Regions from separate parts of the Caballeronia zhejiangensis genome, predicted to be linked through region 2. Evidence: riboswitches for the same ligand, from Rfam matches in the RefSeq annotation. Region 2 holds a riboswitch; the other holds the start of a gene.
The links. Region 2 has a riboswitch for glycine ahead of LDZ23_RS32695 (D-amino acid dehydrogenase). Riboswitches for the same ligand answer to the same signal wherever they lie in the genome.

Region 1 (4,211 bases), on a different replicon from region 2:
TTCAACGACAGGACGATGCCCGCATGGACACAGCACTCAAAGTCGGCGTAATGGGCTACGGCCTCGCCGGCGCGACGTTTCACGCGCCCGTCATCGAGCACTGCGGCCGCGCCGAAGTCACGGCCATCGCCACGTCGCAGGCCGAGCGCGCGCAGGCCGATTATCCGAACGCGCGGATCGTCGCGGATTTCGACGCGCTGCTCGCCATCGACGAACTCCAGTGCGTCGTCGTCGCGACGCCGAACGACACGCACTTCGATCTCGCGCATCGGGCGCTGTCGGCGGGCAAACACGTGGTCGTCGACAAACCGGTGACGCTTTCGTCGCGCGACGCCCGCACGCTCGCCGATCTCGCGCAGCAGAAAGGGCTCGTGTTCGCGCCGTTTCACAACCGTCGCTGGGACGGCGATTTCATGACGGTGCGCGCGCTCATCGAAAGCGGACGGCTCGGGCGCATCACGCATTACGAATCGCATTTCGACCGTTTCCGCCCGAAAGTGCCGCAGCGCTGGCGCGAGGAAGCGGAGCGCGGCGGCGGCCTGCTGTTCGATCTGGGGCCGCATCTGATCGATCAGGCGCTGACGCTCTTCGGCGCGCCGCAAACGGTGACGGCGTTCGTGAAGGCGCATCGCGACCACGCGCACGCGCCGGACTACGTGCATCTCGTGCTCGGTTACGCCGACAAGGAAGTAATCCTGCACGCGAGCGCGCTCGCGGCGCTGGAGCCGCCGCGTTTCGCGATCCACGGCACGCGCGGCAGTTATGTGAAGAACGGGCTCGATACGCAGGAAGATCAGTTGCGTTCGGGGATGCGCCCGGGCAATCCGGAGTTCGCGAAGAATCCGCCGGGCACGTTGCGCGAGGTCGATGGCGATCTCGATCTGCGTCACGAATTCGCCACGAGAGATGGCGCGTACGTCGAGTTTTATCGTGCGCTGGCGGCGGCGATTCTGGATGGCAAGCCGTTTCCGGTTTCGCCGCAGGACGCAGTCGACACGATGACGATCATCGAACTCGCGATGCAGAGCGAGCAAGAAGGGCGGCGCGTGCCCTTCGCGCGCGGCTGACGCCTAGCGGCGGCTGACGCTGCCGCACGTCGTCCGCACTTCGCCGGCGATGTCGCCGCAGTTCACGTTGCCCGACACCGTCGACACCGCGCCGCCGACATCGCCGCAAGTCACGTTGCCCGACACGGTCGACACGACGCCGACCGCGCCGTGAACCGCGACCGTATCGCAGTTGTCCGCCTGAAACGCCTGAAGGTCGCCGTGCACTTCGAGCGTGATGCGCGTCGCTTCGCCGGCGCTCACGTTCTTGCCGTCGACGAGCACGCGGCCGCCGCGAACCGACACATGGTTGCCTGTATAAGTAACGCCGTTGATGGTGATCGTGGCCATGATCGTCGAAGAGGAATCAACGCGATCCGAACAGTGTACGCATAATTTCATTGCGAAAAAGCGCTGCTTCTGAAACAAACTACGACGGATTTGTCGATACACGCTCGCGCGTTTGCATCGGTTTCGAATCTGCGGAAAAGCGCAATCGCGCAAGTCCGAATCCGTTTGACAACCCCAATTCGGTCGCGTAAATTCTGCCGCACGCGTCGGGAGAGCGCGTGGCCTTTCATCGCAACGAGAAAGACCGCGCCGCCGAAGGGGCATACCCGCAAACTCTCAGGCAAAAGGACCGACCGCGTCGAGGAACGAGTTTCCTCGCACTCTGGAGAGCGGCAGCGGCTTCGTCATTGAGCCAGTTGCCCACCGAAGGGGCGCGCGATGGACCGCGGCACAGCCGTGCACGGTTCGCGCAATCTCTCAGGTACCGAGGACAGAGGGGTCACGCATCGCAACCGCTCGCGGCATGGGCCTTGCGCGCTGCTTCCCGCAGCACGAAAGGCGCATCCGGCAGGCGAATAGTGCGCTGCGTGGCCTTTTTTGTTTCGCGAACCGAGGCCCCGATGACTTCTCTTCAACACACGCCGCTGCACGCCGCTCACCTCGCGCTCAACGCGCGCATGGTCGATTTCGGCGGCTGGGACATGCCCGTCAACTACGGTTCGCAGATCGACGAGCACCGCGCGGTGCGTACCGACGCCGGCATGTTCGACGTCTCGCACATGCGCGTCGTCGATTTCGAAGGCGAGGCCGTCCGCGAATTCTTCAAGTACGCGATCGCCAATAACGTCGACAAGCTGACGACGCCCGGAAAAGCGCTCTATTCCTGCCTGCTCGACGGCGACGGCGGCGTCATCGACGATCTGATCGTCTACTACTTCTCCGAAACGAGTTTTCGCGTCGTCGTGAATGCGGGCACGGCGGAGAAGGACATCGCCTGGTTCGGTCAATTGAATGCCGAAGGCGAATTCAACCTTTCCATCACGCCGCGTCGCGACCTCGCGATCATCGCCGTGCAAGGTCCGAACGCGCGCGAAAAAGCCTGGCAAGTGCTGCCGGACACGCGCGCGCAGACGCAGGACATCAAGCCGTTCAACGCGGTCGTTTTCCCGTCGACGCAATTCGGCGAACTGATGCTCGCGCGCACCGGCTACACCGGCGAGGACGGTTTCGAGATCGTCGTGCCAGCGACGCATGTGGAAGCGCTCTGGAACGCTTTGCGCGACGCAGGCGTGAAGCCCGCCGGCCTCGGCGCGCGCGACACGCTGCGCCTCGAAGCCGGCATGAACCTCTACGGCCAGGACATGGACGAGAACGTCTCGCCCCTCGACGCCGGCCTCGCGTGGACCGTCGATCTGAAGACGCCGCGCGATTTCGTCGGCCGCAGCGCGCTCGAAGCGCACGGCTCGAAGGCGAACTTCGTCGGGCTCGTGCTCATCAAGGAAAACGGCAAGGCGGGCGGCGTGCTGCGCGCGCATCAGAAAGTCGTCACGGAACGCGGCGACGGCGAAATCACGAGCGGCACGTTTTCGCCGTCGATGCAGGAGTCGATCGCGTTCGCGCGCGTGCCCACGGGTGTTGCCGTCGGCGACACGGTGCAGGTCGTCATCCGCGACAAGCAACTGCCGGCGCGCGTGGTAAAACTTCCGTTCGTGCGCAACGGCAAGGTTCTGGTTGAGCTTTCCTGAAGCCGTCGCGCCCGTTTCCTCCGATCAAGAACCTCACGAAAGAACCACGCAAGGAGCATCCAATGAGCATCCCGGCCGATCTGAAATACACCGAATCGCACGAATGGGTCCGCACCGAATCCGATGGCACGCTGACCGTCGGCATCACCGATCACGCGCAGGAAGCGCTCGGTGACATCGTGTTCGTCGAACTGCCCGCGGCGGGCAAGACCGTTGCGGCGGGCGACGCGATCGCGGTGATCGAATCGGTGAAGGCCGCTTCCGATATTTACGCGCCGGTGTCGGGCGAGATCGTCGCATCGAACGACGCGCTGACTTCGGCGCCCGATCAGGTCAACGGCGCGCCGTACGAAAGCTGGCTCTTCAAGATCAAGCCGGCCGGCGACGCCACGCTCGACAAGCTGCTCGACGCCGAAGGCTACGGCAAGTCGATCGGCGAATAACCCATCTCAATGACGATGGCGGCTCGCGCAGACAAGAGCGAGCCGCGTCGCAGGAATTCACATGAAGCTCGAACACCCGGATCGCCTGATGAACCGCACATCCCTGTCACTCGCCGCGCTCGAATGCCACGACGCATTCGCCGAGCGGCACATCGGCCCCGATGATGCCGACCAGCGCGCGATGCTCGACGCGCTCGGTTTCGCGTCGCGCGCGGCGTTCATCGACGCGGTGATTCCTGAATCGATCCGCCGCAAGGACACGCTGCCGCTCGGCGCGTTCACGCAGCCGAAAAGCGAGGCGGAAGCGCTCGCGTATCTGCGCAAGCTGGCGGACGAGAATCTGGTGTTCCGGACTTACATCGGCCAGGGTTACTACGGCACGCACACGCCGGCGGTGATCCTGCGCAACGTGCTCGAAAATCCGGCGTGGTACACGGCATACACGCCCTATCAGCCGGAAATTTCGCAAGGGCGCCTCGAAGCGCTGCTCAATTTCCAGCAGATGGTCATGGACCTGACTGGCCTCGCGATGGCCAACGCCTCGCTGCTCGACGAATCCACCGCCGCCGCCGAAGCGATGACGCTGCTGCAACGCATCGGCAAGCCGAAGTCGAACGTGTTCTACGTTGCCGACGACGTGCTGCCGCAGACGATCGAAGTCGTGAAGACGCGCGCGAAGCCGGCGG
Region 2 (4,211 bases):
CCCGAATCGCGCGGTACGGATGGAATCCGCAGACGGCCATCGATGCGCCGCGCTGGCTGCTCGGCCGGACATGGGGACAGGCGAGCGACTCGCTCAAGCTCGAAGCGCGCTTCGGCGAAGAGACCGCCGCTGCGCTCCGAAGCCTCGGCCACGAAGTCGATGTGCTGCTGCCCTACGACGAAACGATGGGCCATGCGGGCGCGATCATCCGTTATCCGAACGGATGTTTCGAAGGCGGACACGATCCGCGCAGCGACGGTGCGGCGATCGGCTGGTAACGCGCGTTCCCCGCTTGATGTTTCAAGCGGGGAACGCGCCGCTCAGAGCAGCGCTTCGCTGCGCGCCATGCTTGCCGACGGCGCAGCAGCGACCTGAACCGGTTTTCCCGGCCACTTCCGCAGCACGGCTTCCGCGACGAGTTCCGCCGTCGCCGCCGAAAGCGTCCATCCGAGATGCCCGTGCCCGGTGTTGTAGAACACGCCGGGACGCCTGCCCTGCCCGACCTTCGGCAGCATGCTCGGCAACATCGGGCGCAGGCCACTCCACGGAATCACGCGCGCGGTCGACACTTCAGGAAAGTAACGCCGCGTCCATTCGACCAACGGCGCGATGCGGTCCGCGCGGATGTCGCGGTTGAAGCCGTTCAGCTCCGCCGTGCCCGCCACGCGGAATCGATCCGCGCCGAGACGGCTCGTGACGATCTTCGCGCGGTCGTCGAGCAGGCTGACCCACGGCGCGTTCTCGCGGCTGCGCGCATCGTCGAGACAGACGGTGATCGAATAGCCTTTGACTGGATAAACGTTGACGTGATCGCCGGCCATCGAGGCGAACGCCCGGCTGCCCACGCCCGCGCAGATCACGATGCCGTCGAACTGAAGCACGCTTTCTTCGCCCGCCTGCTCGACCCTCAGCGCAATGCGGCCCGCCTCATCATCGAACGATTTCACCGACGTCTCATAGCGGAACTCGACGCCGTAACGCACGCATGCATCGGCGAGACCGCGCGTGAACTTGTGGATGTCGCCGGTCGAATCGGAGGGCGTGAAGAAGCCCGCATGAAAATTGCCCTTCAGCGTCGGCTCGATCGACGCGATTTCCTTAGCTGTTACCGCATGGCGCGCAAGGCCCGCGCCGTTGAGAATCTCGTTCACCTTCGACGCGGCCTCGAACTCCGTGCGGGTAGCGTAGAAATGCAGGATGCCGCGCCGCTCCAGATCGAAGTCGATGCGCTCCGTCTCCGCGATGCGGAACAGATGCTCGCGCGCCGCGAGCGCGAGGCGCACGGTCTCGGCCGTGTTGGCCCGATAGTTCGGAATCTGCCGCAGGAATTCGCCCATCCAGCTGTACTTGTGCCAGCCGGGGCGCGGATTCATCAGCAAGGGCGCGTCGCGCGTGAACATCCACTTGAGACCTTTCAGCACGGTCGCGCGGCTGTTCCAGACTTCCGCGTTGCTGGCGGAGAGTTGCCCGCCGTTGGCGAAGGAGGTTTCCATCGCGGCATAGCGATGACGTTCGAGCACGGTGACGCGAAGGCCGCGCTGCGCGAGGGCGTACGCGCTCGTGACGCCGGTGATCCCGGCGCCGATGATGGCGATTCGTGACATGACATGGTCCAGTTTTCGTTGAGCATCGCCGGCCGTCCATAGCCGGCACCGATGCCCCATCTGTCCATGTACCTGAGAGTTTCGCCCGCGCGCCGTGCATTGCTGCCGGCCGGGGCTCCCCTTCGGTGGGCGCGCATGGCGCCGCTCTCCAGATGTTCCGGCGCACACGGTCCTTTTTGCCTGAGAGTTTCCGGGGCGGTTGCTCCGTCGGCGTCGTCGCGGGGACGAGCTCTTCCGTGGCGCGTTGTCGAACACCTCGACGATACCCATCCGAAATGCGCGTGGCAAGCCTTTCTTTCCTTGGTCCTTCCCCCGGAATTTACTCTCGGAAAGACACGACTCGCCCGAATTTGAGAGGTTGGTCGGGGCTTCAGTGCCTGCATGACGCGCAGCCACTGTTTATATCTCTGTGGACGGCGCGTGTGGCGGGCTGTGGTTGCCGGAGTTTTTCACAATCGCACCTGCGCCCGTCATCGCGGCCCGGCGCCATGAGCAACCAATGAACGGCACGGTGATCGTTGACCTGCGCCCCTCCTCTGCCGCTCCACCGTTGCGATTTCGATGGCTGCTTCCAACGCTCGAGCTATCGCTGGCGACAATGCCGTTGCCAACCATCCAGGGAGCCGTCGCGCGACGGATCGCTACGGTTTTCCCAAAGGCGAAAAGCCAAGCGGCCTCACATCTTGCCGCGTCAGCGGTGAGGATCGACAAAGGTAGCCAGGCAGCCTCATCGGAACGCCGGCGCGCATGGCCGCTGCATTGCGTGCCATGGCTGCATGAAACATGTCCCGTGCAGCCTTTCGTCGTTTAACCTAAGTGGGAGCCGGCCGGATCTTCCTCCCGCTACGAATGAGAGACTTGCCATCGCCGCCTCCCGAAGCTCGGCGAGCAACTGAAAGGCGCGTCAAAGCGGCTGACTTCAACTATGGGCGGTCGGCGTGAGTTGCGCAATGTCGACGGGCTTGCCCGACGAGCGGATGACACGCATTACGATCCACGCCAAAAGATAGGCCGAACCACAGACGACGAACAGCACGTTGTAGCCTGCATTGATGTGGCCGAGCATCTTGAAATGGTCCAGCACTGCGCCAACAAGCAGCGGGAAAAGCGTCGCGCCCAACGCACCGGCCAAGCCACCAATCCCAACAACGGAACCGACTGCTGCCTTCGGGAACATGTCAGATGCGGTGGTGAAAAGGTTTGCCGACCATGCCTGGTGCGAGGCTGCCGCCAAACTCAACAGGCCAACCATCGCCCACATGTTGTCGATGAACGGCGAGAATGCGATCGGCATAACAAGGAACGCAAAGACAAGCATGGTAGTTTGTCGCGCCTTCGTCACAGACCAGCCGCGCTGAATCAGCTTGGACGAGATGAAACCACCGCCAATGCTACCTATTGAAGTTGCGACATATACCATCACCAGCGGAAGGCCGAGGTTCTTCAGATCGAGGTGAAAGCGCGAGTTGAAATACGACGGCAGCCAGAAGAGCATGAACCACCAAATCGGGTCGGTCAGCAGCTTACCGGCGAAGAAGGCCCATGTCGGACGCAGCTTGAGCAACGTGAACCAGCTTACCTTTTGGGTCGCGGGAGCAGAAGCCGAATCCTCGCTGATGTAGGTTAGTTCGGCTTCATTGATCTTGGCGTGCTTTGCCGGCACCTGATACATGAAGTACCAGAAGGCCAGCCAGATGAATCCCGTCATGCCGGTGATGAAGAACGCGGCCTCCCAGCCGTACGTTGCAGCCAGCCACGGCACGGTGGCCGGTGCCGCCACCGCTCCGATACTAGTGCCGGAAGTCAGGATTCCCACCGCAAGTGCCTGCTCTTTGCGCGGGAACCACTCCGACACGCTCTTCACTGCGCAGGGGAAGCTGCCAGATTCCGAGATGCCAAGCAGGGCGCGCATGACGCCAAAGCCCAGCGTGCTGCGCACGAGCGCATGCCCGCAGGCAGCGATACTCCAAACCAATACGCACACGCCGTAACCGATCTTGACGCCGAACTTATCGACCATCTTGCCAGAAAGCACCATGCCGATTGCATAGCAAGCCGTGAACACCATGACGATGTAGCTGTATTGCGTTTCGGTCCAGTTGAACGTGACGGCAAGCTCGGGCTTGAGCAGGCCCAGCACCTGACGGTCCAGGTAATTAATCGTGGTTGCGAAGAAAAGCAGCGCGCAGATGCGCCACCGAATAGATGTACGGTCCATGAGCGACTCCTGTCTCCTGAGGTGCTTGATCCGCTGATGCGGCTTACATCACTGCGTGATGGATTTGAGATTTAACGGAAAGATGCATGGCGCTTTTCGCGGAATGCCGCGACGCCTTCAATTGCATCGGGCGACGCCTTGCATACCGATGCGGCGAGTTCGTGAGCGTAATCGTGCTGGCCCGTCTCCATCATGCGGATAAGCCGTTTGCCCACGGACAGAGACGTCCTTGATCGTTTGATGAGCGTCTCGCAGACGACATTGACGCGGCTGCGTAGCTGATCCGCTTCGACAGCTTCGTTGACCACGCCCCACGCGACAGCGGTTTCGGCGGAGATCGGTTCACCGAGCAGGATCAACTCGCGCGTGCGGGTTGCGCCGACGAGTTC

Region 1: linked by a shared signal. The riboswitch ahead of gcvT (glycine cleavage system aminomethyltransferase GcvT) and the one ahead of LDZ23_RS32695 (D-amino acid dehydrogenase) in region 2 are both predicted to bind glycine.

Annotation. Positions count from the first base shown of each region.
Region 1 covers NZ_CP084283.1:2,840,437-2,844,647, reverse strand. Annotated here, with positions in the region: gene LDZ23_RS13680 (oxidoreductase) at 24-1,067, shown strand; gene LDZ23_RS13675 (hypothetical protein) at 1,071-1,397, opposite strand; glycine riboswitch at 1,595-1,700, shown strand; glycine riboswitch at 1,710-1,841, shown strand; gene gcvT (glycine cleavage system aminomethyltransferase GcvT) at 1,958-3,082, shown strand; gene gcvH (glycine cleavage system protein GcvH) at 3,145-3,525, shown strand; gene gcvP (aminomethyl-transferring glycine dehydrogenase) at 3,587-4,211, shown strand, end outside.
Region 2 covers NZ_CP084287.1:637,666-641,876, reverse strand. Annotated here, with positions in the region: gene LDZ23_RS32700 (gamma-glutamyltransferase family protein) at 1-278, shown strand, start outside; gene LDZ23_RS32695 (D-amino acid dehydrogenase) at 321-1,604, opposite strand; glycine riboswitch at 1,662-1,759, opposite strand; glycine riboswitch at 1,762-1,851, opposite strand; gene LDZ23_RS32690 (MFS transporter) at 2,524-3,822, opposite strand; gene LDZ23_RS32685 (enoyl-CoA hydratase/isomerase family protein) at 3,894-4,211, opposite strand, start outside.